DNA from 3 places in the Shigella sp. SIG3 genome. Region 2 is predicted to be linked to each of the others. Evidence: predicted binding sites of a transcription regulator. Region 2 holds the regulator's gene; each other region holds the start of a gene.
The links. Region 2 encodes LexA, which represses DNA repair genes until DNA is damaged. Its sites were predicted from a motif close to TNCTGTATGTACATACAGNA; they were not measured.
Positions count from the first base shown of each region.

Region 1: rmuC (DNA recombination protein RmuC) is a predicted target of LexA. The motif match lies at 2,561-2,580, and genes of this name have one in related genera.
Region 3: dinG (ATP-dependent DNA helicase DinG) is a predicted target of LexA. The motif match lies at 2,608-2,627, and genes of this name have one in related genera.

Region 1 is NZ_JBQZXE010000043.1:6,086-11,913, reverse strand. It holds gene ubiJ (ubiquinone biosynthesis protein UbiJ) at 1-226, opposite strand, end outside; gene ubiE (bifunctional demethylmenaquinone methyltransferase/2-methoxy-6-polyprenyl-1,4-benzoquinol methylase UbiE) at 240-995, opposite strand; gene rmuC (DNA recombination protein RmuC) at 1,090-2,517, opposite strand; gene udp (uridine phosphorylase) at 2,658-3,419, opposite strand; gene ACUU1I_RS10035 (dienelactone hydrolase family protein) at 3,681-4,496, shown strand; gene metE (5-methyltetrahydropteroyltriglutamate--homocysteine S-methyltransferase) at 4,535-5,828, opposite strand, start outside.
Region 2 is NZ_JBQZXE010000035.1:12,171-17,998, forward strand. It holds gene plsB (glycerol-3-phosphate 1-O-acyltransferase PlsB) at 1-1,860, opposite strand, end outside; gene dgkA (diacylglycerol kinase) at 2,031-2,399, shown strand; gene lexA (transcriptional repressor LexA) at 2,509-3,117, shown strand; gene dinF (MATE family efflux transporter DinF) at 3,190-4,515, shown strand; gene ACUU1I_RS08920 (CsbD family protein) at 4,631-4,840, shown strand; gene zur (zinc uptake transcriptional repressor Zur) at 4,882-5,397, opposite strand; partial or broken gene ACUU1I_RS08930 (DUF2713 domain-containing protein) at 5,715-5,828, shown strand, end outside.
Region 3 is NZ_JBQZXE010000071.1:4,983-10,810, reverse strand. It holds gene cecR (DNA-binding transcriptional regulator CecR) at 1-417, opposite strand, end outside; gene rhlE (ATP-dependent RNA helicase RhlE) at 646-1,866, shown strand; gene ybiA (N-glycosidase YbiA) at 2,040-2,522, opposite strand; gene dinG (ATP-dependent DNA helicase DinG) at 2,642-4,792, shown strand; gene ybiB (DNA-binding protein YbiB) at 4,820-5,782, shown strand.

The DNA of each region.
Region 1 (5,828 bases), on a different contig from region 2:
TGGCGTAGGCGATAACGGTGCAGTCAGCATCGCCTGCCCATTCGCCCAGTACATCAACCTGGCGTTCGCTGAACACCAGAATCAATGACGTCGAAAAGCCTTTTACCTCCACGCGCAATACTTTACCCAGCAGACGCGAGCGGGCTGTTTTCAGCGCGGGTGAGCGATACAGGAAGGTGTTGAGCAGACTTTCAATTCCTGCCGTCACTAAAGGTTTAAAAGGCATTTCCGGTCTCCTGTCAGAACTTATAACCACGATGCAGCGCCACAACCCCTGCCGTCAGATTGTAGTAGTCGACACTTTCGAATCCGGCATCCTGCATCATGGCTTTCAGGGTATCCTGATCGGGATGCATACGGATGGATTCTGCCAGATAACGGTAGCTGTCGGCGTCGTTCGCGACCAGTGAGCCAATACGCGGCAGCACATGGAAGGAGTATGCATCATAGGCTTTGCTCAGCGGCTCGATAATTGGCTTCGAGAACTCAAGCACCAGCAGGCGGCCGCCGGGTTTCAGCACGCGATACATTGAACGCAGTGCTTTATCTTTGTCGGTGACGTTACGCAGACCAAACGAAATGGTGATGCAATCAAAGGTGTTATCCGGGAACGGCAGCGCCTCAGCGTTCGCCTGAACATACTCAACGTTGCCAATCACACCGATATTACGCAGCTTCTCGCGTCCCATTTTGAGCATGGATTCATTGATATCAGCAAGGACCACTTTGCCAGTTTCTCCGACCAGGCGGGAGAATTTCGCTGTCAGGTCGCCGGTGCCACCAGCCAGATCCAGCACGGTCTGCCCACGGCGTACGCCGCTGCAATCAATCGTGAATCGCTTCCACAAACGATGAATACCAAATGACATCAAATCATTCATGACATCGTATTTTGATGCCACGGAATGGAAAACGTGGGCGACCATATCCGCTTTTTGTTCCTTCGCGACGGTCTGAAAACCAAAGTGCGTCGTTTCTTGTGACTTATCCACCATCTCAATGCCTGCTCATCAAAAAATTGTTCCAGAAGTGTAACAGATTGGGCGTCGATGCCCTAGATTTCTACCCGGCTTAACTACCCCTAATGGGCTAGCACGACTGCTGATTATATTCATCATCGCGTTGATAAGCTTCATCATTCGGCTGCCCCGGAACCGACCGAAGTCGATACTCTTCATCCTGGCTCACCGCCTGTTCAGCCAAATCCGGATTAATCTCGCGTTTAATTTCTACTCCTAAACCGCGAAACGCTTCTGCCTGCGCCAGCACATTTCCGCGACCTGAAGAGAGTTTTTTCATTGCCTGGCGGTAGTTATCCTGCGCTTTGTCGAGACTTTGACCAATCGCGGACATGTCATCGATGAACAAACGCATCTTGTCGTACAGCTTGCTGGCACGATCGGCGATTTGCTGGGCGTTACGGCTTTGATGCTCATAACGCCACAGGTTGGCAATAGTACGCAACGCCACCAGCAGCGTAGTCGGGCTAACCAGCATGATATTGTTTTTCAACGCTTCGGTGATCAGCTCCGGCTGGCGGTCAAGCGCCAGTAAAAAAGCGGGTTCAACGGGAATAAACATCAGCACGTAATCCAGAGTTCGCAGCCCCGGCAGCTGTTGATAATCTTTGCGTCCCAGCAAACGGATATGGTTACGCACCGACGCGATATGTTCCTGTAGCGCGCTTTCGCGGGTGTAGTCGTCTTCGGCGTTAAAATAGCGTTCATAGGCGACCAGCGTCATTTTGGCGTCGATCACCACATCTTTTCCCTGCGGCAGCCGCACGATGACATCCGGCTGCATCCGCGAGCGGGCGTCATTTTCGATGCTGACCTGGGTTTCATATTCATACCCTTCACGCAGACCGGAAGCCTCCAGCACCCGCGTCAATACTACCTCGCCCCAGTTGCCCTGGGTTTTATTGTCGCCTTTCAGCGCGCGCGTCAGGTTGATCGCTTCCTGGGCCATTTGCGCGTTGAGTTGCTGGAGATTGCGAATTTCGTGGGTCAGGGTATGGCGTTCTTGTGCTTCTTTACCGAAGCTGTCCTGAACCTGACGGCAGAAACCGTCCAGTTGTTCACGTAGCGGCGACAACAGGCTGTTCAGACTCTGACGGTTTTGCTCATCAACCCGGCGATTGCTGTGCTCAAAAATACGGTTGGCGAGGTTTTCAAACTGCTCACTGAGGCGCTGCTCGCTGTTAATCATCTGGCGAATTTTATCGTCAGCATGTTGCTGTGCGGCTTCCATCCGCGTGGTTACTTCACGCAGATCGGCCTCCAGAGAGGTGTTAATACTTTGCAGGCTGCGCACTTCGTTATTGAGCAATTCACACTCTGCACGCCAGTGCTCGCTTTGGGTAATTTGTTGTTTTGCCGCGCTTAACTCCGCGACCATCTCTTCACGTTCAGCTAATTGCTCGGCTTTTTGCTGCGCATGTTGATAACTGGCAAACAGCCAGCCAATTGCCACACCCACCAACGCAATAACTGCGTAAACCATGATTGAGAAATCCACAACGCCTCCTGACGCAACAACTTACCCGCACAAAATAGAATTGTGCTGTACAAACGTCCAGTTGGAAAGGCATTTCCTGCGAGGCGCTACGCAAAAATACAAAAGGCCGAACGCGTCGGCCTTCAGACAGGAGAAGAGAATTACAGCAGACGACGCGCCGCTTCCACCACGATTTTCACCGCATGGCTTTCAGTTTGTTTCATCGTCTCAGCATTCGGGATCTCTTGCTGGGTGCGGTTAACGATAACACCCGCTACCATACCGGCACGCAGGCCCTGACTTGCACACATGGTCAGCAGAGTTGCAGATTCCATTTCATAGTTCATTACGCCCATCGCCTGCCACTCTTCCATAGAACCTTTAAAGTGACGAACTACGCGACCAGAGTAAGTATCGTAACGTTCCTGACCTGGGTAGAAGGTATCAGAAGAAACTGTCACGCCAACGTGAGTTGTCGCGCCAATAGATTTCGCAGCTTCAACCAGCGCAGTCGTACATTCGAAATCAGCGACAGCCGGGAATTCCAGCGGTGCGAAGTGCAGGCTCGCGCCATCCAGACGGACAGACGCCGTGGTAACCAGGACATCACCCACATTAATATGCGGCTGAATAGCGCCCGTTGTACCGATACGCAGGAAGGTGCGAATGCCCAGCTGTGCCAGCTCTTCAACAGCAATAGAGGTAGACGGGCCGCCGATACCGGTAGAGCAGACGATAACAGGTTTACCATCCAGCTCTGCACGCCAGGTAGTGAATTCGCGGTGAGATGCCAGCTTAACCGGCTTATCCATCAGCGCGGCGATCTTTTCCACACGATCCGGGTCGCCAGGGACGATGGCAAGCGTAGCCCCTTGTAAATCGTTTTTAGTGAGGCCGAGATGAAAAACATCAGACTTGGACATATACAACTCCTCTGTGAATCGGTTTAGTCAGAAGAAGCAAAAAGACACTTTACCGAAGGGTTTAACATTTTTTCGTGATACTCATCACCATGACGCAAATGCGTTGCATAAATTTACCCACCAAAAGTGATTCATATCACATAAATCACTCTTCATTCTGCAGGACTGCATAAAAGATGAGCCGATTCAGGCAATGTGATTTGTTGCATGCTGACTATAGTTAACATTGCGCAACATTTTTATAAGGGTACGGAGAATACCATGGCAACAACACAACAATCTGGATTTGCACCTGCTGCATCGCCTCTCGCTTCGACCATCGTTCAGACCCCGGACGACGCGATTGTGGCGGGCTTCACCTCTATCCCTTCACAAGGGGATAACATGCCTGCTTACCATGCCAGACCAAAGCAAAGCGATGGCCCACTGCCAGTGGTCATTGTAGTGCAGGAAATTTTTGGCGTGCATGAACATATCCGCGACATTTGTCGCCGTCTGGCGCTGGAGGGGTATCTGGCTATCGCACCTGAACTTTACTTCCGCGAAGGCGATCCGAATGATTTTGCCGATATCCCCACGTTGCTTAGCGGTCTGGTAGCAAAAGTGCCTGACTCGCAGGTGCTGGCCGATCTCGATCATGTCGCCAGTTGGGCTTCCCGCAACGGCGGCGATGTTCATCGTTTAATGATCACCGGATTCTGCTGGGGTGGACGTATCACCTGGCTGTATGCCGCGCATAATCCACAGCTAAAAGCCGCAGTGGCGTGGTACGGCAAACTGACGGGCGACAAGTCGCTGAATTCACCGAAACAACCTGTTGATATCGCAACCGATCTTAACGCACCGGTTCTCGGCTTATATGGTGGTCAGGATAACAGCATTCCGCAGGAGAGCGTTGAAACGATGCGCCAGGCGCTGCGGGCTGCTAATGCGAAAGCAGAGATTATCGTGTACCCGGATGCCGGGCATGCATTCAACGCTGATTATCGCCCGAGCTATCATGCCGAATCTGCGAAAGATGGCTGGCAGCGTATGCTGGAATGGTTTAAGCAGTATGGTGGGAAGAAGTCGCTGTAATGAGAAAAGACCGGGTGGTATTACCACCCGGTTTGGATTTACCCCCGACGCAAATTCTGCGCCGCCTGCACCATGTTCGCCAGTGCCGCGCGGGTTTCTGGCCAGCCGCGCGTTTTCAGGCCACAGTCCGGGTTGACCCACAGGCGCTCTGCCGGAATGCGTTTTGCCGCTTTCTTCAGCAAGGCTTCAATCCATTCCACGCTCGGTACGTTTGGCGAGTGAATGTCATAGACGCCAGGACCGATTTCATTTGGATAATCAAACTCTTCAAACGACTCCAGCAACTCCATGTCGGAACGCGAGGTTTCGATGGTGATGACGTCTGCGTCCAGCGCCGCAATCGAATCCATGATGTCGTTGAACTCGCAATAACACATGTGAGTGTGGATTTGTGTGTCATCTTTCGCCACGGCGGCGTTGATACGGAAGGCCTCTACGCCCCACTGGAGATACGCATCCCAGTCGCTACGACGCAGCGGTAAACCTTCGCGCAGCGCCGGTTCGTCAATCTGGATGATGCCAATTCCAGCGGCTTCCAGATCGGCCACTTCATCACGCAGCGCCAGCGCAATCTGTTTGGCGATGGTTTCACGGCTGACATCTTCACGCGGGAACGACCAGCAGAGTATGGTCACCGGCCCCGTCAGCATCCCTTTCACCGGTTTGTCGGTCAGCGATTGCGCATACTTCGCCCACTCCACGGTAATCGGTGCCGGGCGGCTAATGTCACCAATGACAATCGGTGGCTTCACGCAGCGGGAACCGTAGCTCTGTACCCAACCGTTTTGCGTAAAGACAAATCCGTCGAGGTGCTCGCCAAAGTATTCCACCATGTCATTACGCTCGGCCTCGCCATGTACCAGCACATCCAGTCCCAAACGTTCCTGCTCAACAATGGCCTGCTTGATATGTTCCGCAATGCCCGTGCGGTAGTTGTTGGCGTCGAGATTGCCCTTTTTGAAATCCAGACGCAGGGTACGAATTTCCGTGGTTTGCGGGAAGGAACCAATCGTGGTGGTCGGCCACGCTGGCAGTTTAAAACGCGCACGCTGGGCTTCAGCACGCACTTCATAGACATTCGCACGCTGGCTGTCCTGGGCGGTGATCGCCGCCAGACGCTTTTCTACCGCCGGATTATGTACACGAGTAGAGTGACGACGCGCCTGAATTGGGGCGCTCCACTCTGCCAGAGCTGCCGTGTCACCACTGTTCAGCGCATCGCGCAGCAGTGCCAGTTCATGGCATTTTTGTAGGGCGAAGGCAAACCAGCTTTTCACTTCTGCATCAAGACGCGTTTCCACGCTCAGGTCGATGGGGCTGTGCAGCAACGAG
Region 2 (5,828 bases):
AGGCAGCACCAACATATGCGCAATGTTGTTGCGATAGTAGGTCATCAGCACCGCTTGCTCGCGTGGCAGAATGATGATGTCGCCGATAGTGTCTTTCTCGACTTCAAACTTGTTCATTTGCAGCGCGTGATCGATAAGCTCGCTGGCGCTGGCTGAAGGAACGGTAGAGTCCGTGGAGTAAGGTACGTTGCGCATCAGATCCAGGTAGCAGTTGAGTTGCTCGGTTAACTGCTCGCGGGTGAGTGAGCGCTGACGTGATGCCAGTAGCGCAGTACAGCACAGGTTCATGGCGTTTGCCGCGCCTGCGTTGTTAATGCGTACCATCAGATCGGCAGCAATATTATTGACCGTCGGCGTTAACCAGGCCGGACGCACCGCTTCGATGGGATCGATAGATTCACGCCAGTCTGGTACGTGCTGGTTAAGGTAGGTCATCAACGGCATTGGTTCACCGAAGTTGACGTAACCCTGACCGAGATTACGCAGCTTGCTTAAACCGCGCAGCATCTGCGGCAGGCTCTCTTTCTCTTTCGTCGCGCCGCGCAGTTCTTTGGCGTAAGTACCCACTTCCATGACGTGCTCATAACCGATATAGATCGGAATCAGCGTAATCGGACGCGTGCCGCCACGCAGCATCGCCTGAATGGTCATCGACAGCGTACCGGTTTTCGGATCCAGCAAACGCCCCGTGCGGGAACGACCGCCTTCCACGAAGTACTCGACGGAATAACCACGGCTGAACAGTTCGCCGAGATACTCACGGAAAACGGTGGAATAAAGTTTATTGCCTTTAAAAGTACGGCGAATAAAGAACGCCCCCAGACGGCGGAAAATCGGCCCGGCCGGCCAGAAGTTCAGGTTGATCCCGGCGGCGATATGCGGCGGCACCAGCCCCTGGTGGTACAGCACGTAAGAAAGTAGCAGGTAGTCCATGTGACTGCGGTGGCAAGGCACATACACCAGCTCATGACCGTCGTGGGCCAGCTGGCGAACGCGCTCGGCGTTATGGACGTTGATGCCCTGATAAAATCGGTTCCAGGTGAAGCCCAGAATGCGGTCAGTCAGGCGGATCATCTCGTAAGAGAAATTCGCCGCAATCTCTTCCATCAGCGCAATCGCGTTCTGCTGCGCTTTTTCATGGGAGATTTTTTTGCTGCGCGCTTCATCTTCTACCGCTTTGGCAATGGCGCGGGAGGCGAGCAGCTTATTAAACAGATCCTGACGAGCAGGCAGACGTGGGCCTACGGCAGCCAGACGTTGACGGGCAAAGTGCATACGCGCCACGCGCGCCAGTTTCTGAGCGATAGTTTTATCCGTGCCGTGTTCATCCGCCATACGGCGCAGCGACACTGACGGCGAGAAACGCACAAAACTGTCGCGACCGAGCCACAGTACAGCGAAAAATTTCTGTACGCCGTTAAGCATACGCAGCGGCGGGTTCACTTCGCCTTTTTCACGCCCCGGCGCGCGACCAAACATCACCGATACTGGCACCATCTGCACATCCAGATTTGGGTTGCTACGGTGCAAATCGAGATAGTCGTGGAAAAGCTTAATAGACTCTTCTTTCGGCGTGTAATAGGTGAATACACGCGGCCCGCCGTGAATGAACACATAGCGCGGCAGTAGCGTGCCGTCGATTTCCAGCGGCTCTAACGGGTCAGGCAAATCATGTGCCAGACACTGGGCGCGCAACGTCAGCAAATCTGCTTTCGAGTTGTACGGTAAAACGTACATAATTGGACGAGAGGTATCCAGCCCCAGTTCCGGGGCAGGATCTGCCGGAATAGACTTGCTTTTTACCAGGATGCTTAATGGTAAATTCAGTAATTTGTAGTAAATTCGTGGCCAGCCGGACATAAACGATGTAAAGCCTCTGGTTAATAATGCAAATGCGCGGCAAGGATAGCAGAAAGTCATGGGAAATTCTGTGGTATCCGCTCATGTTTCGCGCGGCGTTACGCAAACCCGAATCATCGGATTTAACGGTACACTGATATTGACGCTCATAATGTAAAAAGGTTCTTTCAATGGCCAATAATACCACTGGATTCACCCGAATTATCAAAGCTGCTGGCTATTCCTGGAAAGGTTTACGCGCTGCATGGATCAACGAAGCGGCATTCCGTCAGGAAGGCGTAGCGGTATTGTTGGCGGTGGTCATCGCCTGCTGGCTGGATGTGGACGCAATTACCCGCGTGCTGCTTATCAGCTCCGTGATGCTGGTGATGATTGTGGAAATCCTCAATAGCGCCATCGAAGCAGTGGTTGACCGAATTGGCTCTGAATACCATGAGCTTTCCGGACGCGCAAAAGATATGGGATCCGCCGCGGTGCTGATTGCCATTATCGTCGCCGTGATTACCTGGTGCATCCTGTTATGGTCGCATTTTGGATAACCCTTCCAGATTTCGATAAATCTCTGGTTTATTGTGCAGTTTATGGTTCCAAAATCGCCTTTTGCTGTATATACTCACAGTATAACTGTATATACACCCAGGGGGCGGAATGAAAGCGTTAACGGCCAGGCAACAAGAGGTGTTTGATCTCATCCGTGATCACATCAGCCAGACAGGTATGCCGCCGACGCGTGCGGAAATCGCGCAGCGTTTGGGGTTCCGTTCCCCAAACGCGGCTGAAGAACATCTGAAGGCGCTGGCACGCAAAGGCGTTATTGAAATTGTTTCCGGCGCATCACGCGGGATTCGTCTGTTGCAGGAAGAGGAAGAAGGGTTGCCGCTGGTAGGTCGTGTGGCTGCCGGTGAACCGCTTCTGGCGCAACAGCATATTGAAGGTCATTATCAGGTCGATCCTTCCTTGTTCAAGCCGAATGCTGATTTCCTGCTGCGCGTCAGCGGGATGTCGATGAAAGATATCGGCATTATGGATGGCGACTTGCTGGCAGTGCATAAAACTCAGGATGTACGTAACGGTCAGGTCGTTGTCGCACGTATTGATGACGAAGTTACCGTTAAGCGCCTGAAAAAACAGGGCAATAAAGTCGAACTGTTGCCAGAAAATAGCGAGTTTAAACCAATTGTCGTTGACCTTCGTCAGCAGAGCTTCACCATTGAAGGGCTGGCGGTTGGGGTTATTCGCAACGGCGACTGGCTGTAACATATCTCTGAGACCGCGATGCCGCCTGGCGTCGCGGTTTGTTTTTCATCTCTCTTCATCAGGCTTGTCTGCATGGCATTCCTCACTTCATCTGATAAAGCACTCTGGCATCTCGCCTTACCCATGATTTTCTCCAATATCACCGTTCCGTTGCTGGGACTGGTCGATACGGCGGTAATTGGTCATCTTGATAGTCCGGTTTATTTGGGCGGCGTGGCGGTTGGTGCAACGGCGACCAGCTTTCTCTTTATGCTGTTGCTGTTTTTACGCATGAGCACCACCGGGCTGACTGCGCAGGCTTATGGTGCCAAAAATCCTCAGGCATTAGCCCGTGCGCTGGTGCAACCGTTGCTGTTGGCGTTGGGGGCCGGGGCGTTAATTGCGCTGTTGCGTACGCCGATTATCGATCTGGCGCTGCATATTGTTGGCGGTAGTGAAGCGGTCCTGGAACAGGCGCGGCGCTTTCTTGAAATCCGCTGGTTAAGCGCTCCGGCGTCGCTGGCGAATCTGGTATTACTCGGTTGGTTACTCGGCGTGCAATATGCCCGTGCGCCAGTAATTTTGTTAGTGGTCGGCAATATCCTCAACATTGTGCTGGATGTCTGGCTGGTGATGGGGCTGCATATGAACGTGCAGGGCGCGGCGCTGGCGACGGTTATTGCGGAATATGCAACATTGCTGATTGGTCTGCTAATGGTGCGTAAAATCCTCAAACTACGCGGAATTTCCGGCGAAATGCTGAAAACTGCCTGGCGAGGAAACTTCCGTCGCTTGCTGGCGCTTAACCGCGATATCATGCTGCGTTCGCTGTTGTTGCAACTCTGTTTCGGCGCGATCACCGTACTTGGTGCGCGACTGGGGAGTGACATTATCGCTGTTAACGCGGTTCTGATGACGCTACTCACCTTTACCGCCTATGCGCTTGATGGTTTTGCCTACGCGGTTGAAGCGCACTCCGGTCAGGCATACGGTGCGCGCGACGGTAGCCAGTTGCTGGATGTATGGCGGGCAGCGTGCCGCCAGTCGGGGATTGTAGCGTTACTGTTTTCGGTGGTTTATTTGCTGGCAGGGGAACACATCATTGCGTTGCTGACGTCGTTAACCCAGATTCAGCAGCTGGCTGACCGCTATCTTATCTGGCAGGTGATTTTGCCGTTGGTTGGCGTCTGGTGTTATCTGCTGGACGGCATGTTTATAGGCGCAACGCGTGCCGCCGAAATGCGTAACAGTATGGCGGTGGCCGCCGCAGGTTTTGCGCTGACGCTCCTTACGCTGCCGTGGCTGGGTAATCATGGTTTGTGGCTGGCATTAACCGTCTTTCTGGCGTTGCGCGGGCTTTCTCTGGCGGCTATCTGGCGGCGTCACTGGCGCAACGGTACCTGGTTTGCCGCAACGTGACGGTTAAAAATTCTGAATAAATTATCCTAAGCCAAATTGCTGACTACACTTAATCTCACGTTCAGAAGAAAAGTGAACGTACTCTCATTCACAACCTAACGATGAGGTCTTGATTATGAATAAAGATGAAGCCGGCGGTAACTGGAAACAGTTTAAAGGTAAAGTGAAAGAGCAATGGGGCAAACTGACCGATGATGATATGACGATCATTGAAGGTAAACGTGATCAACTGGTCGGTAAAATCCAGGAACGTTATGGTTATCAGAAAGATCAGGCAGAAAAAGAGGTCGTGGATTGGGAAACCCGCAATGAATATCGCTGGTAATTAATCCCTCCTGCCCGACGTGTACAAGGATGTACGCCCTCTTAACGCGGTTTCTTTTTCACCTGCACAGAGTGATCATGCTGGCACTGTTCAGGATGACGACACGCTTCCACTTCCACGCATGCCGCACAGAGCCCATGTGCTTCAATCACATTATGCCGCAGGGCAAACCCCATTTTTGCCGCCAGCGTATGCATAATGTCTTCCACGCCTTCTGCACACTCTTCTTTCACCGCGCCGCAGCGATCGCAAATAAACATGGCTGACGTATGCGTGGGCTGGTCGAACAGATGACAGAGCACATAACTGTTGGTGGATTCCACCTTATGCACAAAACCTTGCTCAAGCAGAAAATCCAGCGCGCGATAAACCGTTGGCGGCTTGGCTTGCGGTTCAGCTTCGCGCAGTAAATCAAGCAGATCATAAGCGCTGATAGCGCCATCCTGCAGACTCATCAGGCGCAACACTTCCAGGCGCTGTGGGGTCAGGCGCACATTACGCTGCGCGCAGATTTTTTCAGCCTGCGCTAATAACTCCTGCGTTGTGGTCTTTTCCATCGGGCACCTCAAAGTGGGGGTTAAGAATGTCCTTACTTTACCATGTTCCAGGAAAAACACCGAGAACCCTTATTGTTGCCGTAATGTTGATTTTCTGTTTTGTAGGTAAGGTGTTGTGTTGCCTTGTCGTACCATTATCAACACGATAATAATTAATAATTCATTTTTAAATAAATTGCTTCAAGTTAACTCGCTATTTATTTAACTGGGTTTAAACGCATACCTGTAGTTCAGAAATTATGAGCGATTTTTGATAGTGACCAGATGGCAAAAGAATTATAAGGAGGACACGGTACGACAAAAAAGGTAGATGAATCATGTTGAAGATAATACCCGGTGCAACTGGATACTTTAATAAAACACTCAATTCAAATCAATTCGAAAATAAAGATGCAACCAAAGATAAATTGGATAATAGAGGTTCAATCAAA
Region 3 (5,828 bases), on a different contig from region 2:
CTGTTCGTGCACCAGGTGGTAGGCTGCCGTGGGAGAGAGCTGCTCACGGGAGATAAACTTGCTGAGGTTGACGGTGTCATCCTGGGTGAGCAGCTTAATCATGTTCCTGCAGGCGCGAAGGATCAGTTCACGGATGGCAGCCCGATCAGGCTGTGGTTGGGCGAACAAGCGTTCGGCTTCCTCGGCATGCGGACGGAACTGCTCGCCAATAAAATCGGCAATCCACTGGGCGCAGGCGAGGTACAAATCTTCTTTCGAACCGAAGTAGTAGGTGATGGCAGCGATATTCTGCCCGGCCTGGGCGGCTATCTCGCGGGTGGTGGCGTTCATTCCATATTCACCAAACTGCGCCAGTGCGGCAGCAATCAGCTGTTTTTTCGCCTGTTCACCCTTGATTGTCATGGCAGGATTATTCATCGCACAGTCCATTCTTAATCAAATGATTGATTAAGATTATGACTCCATATGGGAGTTGTCCAGTATGGCTAAGAATTTTAGCTACGCCAGTCACAGGGATAATTTATGCGCTGCGTCACAAAAACTGCTACACTCCGCTCCCTCATGACATTGTGGTTTTTGTCATTTTCCTTTTCAGTATCTCCCTGAAAACTACACCGGTAACGGTCGGGGCGGTTCGGAGTAGTTATGTCTTTCGATTCTTTGGGTTTAAGCCCTGATATCCTGCGCGCCGTTGCCGAGCAGGGTTACCGTGAACCCACCCCTATTCAGCAGCAGGCGATCCCTGCGGTGCTGGAAGGCCGCGACCTGATGGCTAGCGCCCAGACCGGCACCGGCAAAACAGCGGGCTTTACGCTGCCGCTGTTGCAACACCTGATCACTCGCCAGCCGCACGCCAAAGGGCGTCGTCCGGTACGTGCGCTCATTCTTACCCCGACCCGTGAACTGGCGGCACAGATTGGCGAAAACGTCCGTGATTACAGCAAATACCTGAACATTCGTTCGCTGGTGGTGTTTGGCGGTGTCAGCATTAACCCACAAATGATGAAGTTGCGCGGCGGCGTTGATGTGCTGGTGGCAACGCCGGGACGTTTGCTGGACCTGGAACATCAAAATGCAGTGAAGCTGGATCAGGTTGAAATCCTCGTCCTCGATGAAGCTGACCGCATGCTCGACATGGGCTTTATCCACGATATCCGTCGCGTGTTAACAAAACTGCCAGCGAAACGCCAGAACCTGCTGTTCTCTGCGACCTTCTCTGACGATATTAAAGCCCTGGCGGAAAAACTGTTGCACAACCCGCTGGAAATCGAAGTGGCACGCCGCAATACCGCGTCTGATCAGGTGACCCAGCACGTTCACTTTGTCGATAAGAAACGCAAACGCGAATTGCTGTCGCACATGATTGGTAAAGGGAACTGGCAGCAGGTGCTGGTGTTTACCCGTACCAAACACGGCGCTAACCATCTGGCTGAGCAGCTCAATAAAGATGGCATCCGTAGTGTGGCGATCCACGGGAATAAATCGCAAGGTGCGCGTACCCGTGCGCTGGCTGATTTTAAATCGGGTGACATTCGCGTACTGGTGGCGACCGATATCGCTGCGCGCGGTCTGGATATCGAAGAGTTGCCGCACGTCGTCAACTATGAACTGCCAAACGTACCGGAAGATTATGTCCACCGTATCGGGCGTACCGGTCGTGCGGCTGCTACCGGTGAAGCGTTGTCGCTGGTGTGTGTTGATGAACACAAACTGCTGCGTGATATCGAAAAACTGCTGAAAAAAGAGATCCCGCGCATTGCGATTCCGGGCTATGAGCCGGATCCGTCAATCAAAGCCGAACCGATCCAGAACGGTCGCCAGCAACGTGGCGGCATCAGGCTGATGAACAAACGCAAAACTGCCTGATGCGCTACGCTTATCAGGCCTACGTGGACTCTGCAATATATTGAATTTGCATGCTTTTGTAGGCCGGATAAGGCGTTTACGCCGCATCCGGCATTTCACAACAAGCACTTGTCAGCAATTTGAGAACACGGGAAAAAATTTATCTGTTTTACCGCCCATAAGCCACCGAGACGTTACTTCTCTATAGCCAATTGTTCGCGCAACTCCATTAAAAGGTAGCCCAGTCGATTCTTGCCCTTACCATTACCACCGTCTCCCCAGTAAGCATCGTTTTCCGTATGCTCAACCAGTTTTGCGGGCGCGGTTGCCAGCAAGAGCACACGCAGTTCTGCATGCTGTTCGAATTTAGCGCGAAGTGCTTTACGCATCACCTGTTCTTTAACCGACTCCCAGTTTTTACGAAGTGGCTTGGAACGATTACGCCCCATGCGAGCGGCGACCATGGGGGAAGAAACCCGACGGATCTCTTCGCGGTATTTTTCATCAAGGAATTTTTGTGCCTGAAAATAGTGTTCGGAGGTGGGCCAGGTATTCCCGTCAACCTTGATGGGCCTGGCGGCAAAGTTAGAAAAATCACCGTAGTCATCGCTGGTGCTGTAGAAATTTATGATGGTGTCTTGCATGACGTGTTGGATCCTTTGTGCTCGAACGGGCATTAAACCGCATTATGTTGGTGGTTATTGCGAGCCGCTTTCCAGAAACAGAAAAACCATTACCCCTGAAAACCGAAAAATGCCACAATATTGGCTGTTTATACAGTATTTCAGGTTTTCTCATGGCATTAACCGCCGCGCTTAAAGCGCAAATTGCCGCCTGGTATAAGGCGCTTCAGGAACAGATCCCCGACTTTATTCCCCGTGCGCCGCAGCGGCAGATGATTGCGGACGTCGCCAAAACGCTGGCCGGAGAAGAAGGGCGGCATCTGGCGATTGAAGCCCCCACCGGCGTTGGGAAAACGCTCTCCTATTTGATCCCCGGCATCGCCATTGCCCGCGAAGAGCAAAAAACGCTGGTGGTGAGTACCGCCAACGTGGCGTTGCAGGATCAGATTTACAGCAAAGATTTACCGCTGCTGAAAAAGATCATTCCCGATCTTAAATTCACTGCCGCTTTCGGGCGTGGGCGCTACGTTTGTCCGCGTAATCTGACGGCGCTCGCCAGCACTGAACCCACGCAACAGGATCTGCTGGCGTTTCTTGACGACGAACTGACGCCAAATAATCAGGAAGAGCAAAAACGTTGTGCGAAGCTGAAGGGCGATCTCGACACTTATAAATGGGATGGTCTGCGCGATCATACGGATATCGCTATAGATGATGATCTCTGGCGTCGTTTGAGTACCGACAAAGCCAGCTGCCTCAACCGTAACTGTTACTACTATCGTGAATGCCCGTTTTTTGTTACTCGTCGGGAGATTCAGGAAGCGGAAGTGGTGGTGGCAAACCATGCGCTGGTGATGGCGGCGATGGAAAGCGAAGCCGTACTGCCTGACCCGAAAAATCTGCTGCTGGTGCTGGACGAAGGTCATCACCTGCCAGATGTGGCCCGGGATGCGCTGGAGATGAGCGCTGAAATCACCGCGCCCTGGTATCGACTACAGCTGGACTTGTTCACGAAACTGGTCGCTACCTGCATGGAGCAGTTTCGCCCGAAGACCATCCCACCGCTGGCGATCCCTGAACGTTTGAATGCGCATTGTGAAGAGTTGTATGAGCTTATCGCCTCGTTAAACAACATTCTCAATCTCTACATGCCTGCCGGGCAGGAGGCAGAGCACCGTTTTGCGATGGGCGAACTGCCTGATGAATTGCTGGAGATCTGCCAGCGGCTGGCAAAACTCACCGAGATGCTGCGTGGTCTGGCGGAGTTATTTCTTAACGATTTAAGTGAGAAAACCGGCAGCCACGATATTGTGCGTCTGCATCGGTTGATTTTACAGATGAACCGCGCGCTGGGGATGTTTGAGGTGCAAAGCAAACTCTGGCGGCTGGCGTCTCTGGCGCAATCTTCCGGTGCGCCGGTGACCAAATGGGCGACGCGGGAAGAGCGCGAAGGGCAGCTACACCTCTGGTTTCACTGCGTGGGAATACGTGTCAGCGATCAGCTGGAAAGGCTGCTGTGGCGCAGTATTCCGCACATTATTGTCACCTCCGCAACCTTGCGTTCGCTGAATAGTTTTTCGCGTTTGCAGGAGATGAGTGGTCTGAAAGAGAAAGCGGGCGACCGTTTTGTGGCGCTGGATTCCCCCTTTAACCACTGCGAACAGGGCAAAATTGTTATTCCCCGGATGCGCTTTGAGCCTTCCATCGACAACGAAGAGCAACACATTGCCGAAATGGCGGCCTTTTTCCGTGAACAGGTGGAGAGCAAAAAACATCTCGGTATGTTGGTACTGTTTGCCAGCGGACGGGCGATGCAGCGCTTTCTCGACTATGTGACGGATTTACGCCTGATGTTGCTGGTGCAGGGCGATCAGCCGCGTTATCGCTTAGTTGAACTGCACCGCAAACGCGTTGCCAACGGTGAGCGTAGCGTGCTGGTGGGCTTACAGTCATTTGCCGAAGGGCTTGATTTGAAAGGTGATCTGCTCAGCCAGGTGCATATCCACAAAATCGCTTTTCCGCCCATCGACAGCCCGGTGGTGATCACCGAAGGGGAATGGCTGAAAAGCCTCAACCGCTATCCGTTTGAGGTGCAAAGCCTGCCGAGCGCCTCGTTTAACCTGATTCAGCAGGTTGGGCGACTGATTCGAAGCCACGGTTGCTGGGGCGAAGTGGTTATCTACGACAAACGCTTGCTGACAAAAAATTATGGCAAGCGACTACTGGATGCATTACCGGTATTTCCGATAGAGCAACCGGAAGTCCCTGAAGGTATAGTTAAAAAGAAAGAAAAAACGAAATCCCCACGCCGTCGGCGGCGTTAATGATGTGAGTCAGGTAAGGAGTCGTAAATGGACTATCGCAAAATAATTAAAGAGATCGGGCGCGGGAAAAACCACGCGCGCGATTTAGACCGGGATACTGCGCGCGGTCTGTATGCTCATATGCTCAATGGTGAAGTCCCTGACCTTGAGTTGGGCGGCGTATTGATTGCGCTGCGTATCAAAGGGGAAGGGGAAGCAGAGATGCTCGGCTTTTACGAAGCCATGCAAAATCACACCATCAAGCTGACGCCGCCTGCAGGCAAGCCGATGCCGATTGTCATCCCCAGTTACAACGGCGCGCGTAAACAGGCTAACCTGACGCCATTATTGGCGATTCTGCTGCATAAACTCGGTTTTCCTGTGGTGGTTCACGGAGTTAGCGAAGATCCAACTCGCGTGCTGACAGAAACCATTTTCGAACTGATGGGTATTACACCAACGTTGCACGGCGGGCAGGCGCAGGCGAAGCTCGACGAACATCAACCGGTGTTTATGCCTGTCGGCGCGTTTTGCCCGCCGCTGGAAAAACAACTGGCGATGCGCTGGCGGATGGGCGTGCGTAACAGTGCACATACCCTGGCGAAACTGGCGACGCCATTTGCCGAAGGTGAGGCACTGTGTCTTTCCAGCGTTTCGCATCCGGAATACATTGGACGCGTCGCGAAGTTCTTTAGCGATATCGGCGGGTGGGCGTTACTAATGCATGGTACTGAAGGCGAAGTGTATGCTAATCCGCAGCGCTGCCCGCAGATCAATCTCATTGACCGTGAAGGGATGCGGGTGCTGTATGAAAAACAGGACCCTGCTGGTAGCGAGTTACTGCCACAAGCAAAAGATCCGGAAACCACGGCGCAGTGGACTGAGCGTTGCCTGGCTGGCAGCGAAGCGATTCCCGAATCGCTGAAAATCCAGATGGCTTGCTGCCTGGTGGCTACGGGTGAAGCGGCAACTATCAGCGATGGCCTGGCGCGCGTTAATCAGGCATTTTAATTTTTATCTCAGCCGGATGAGCCACGTCATCCGGCTTTTACCCCAC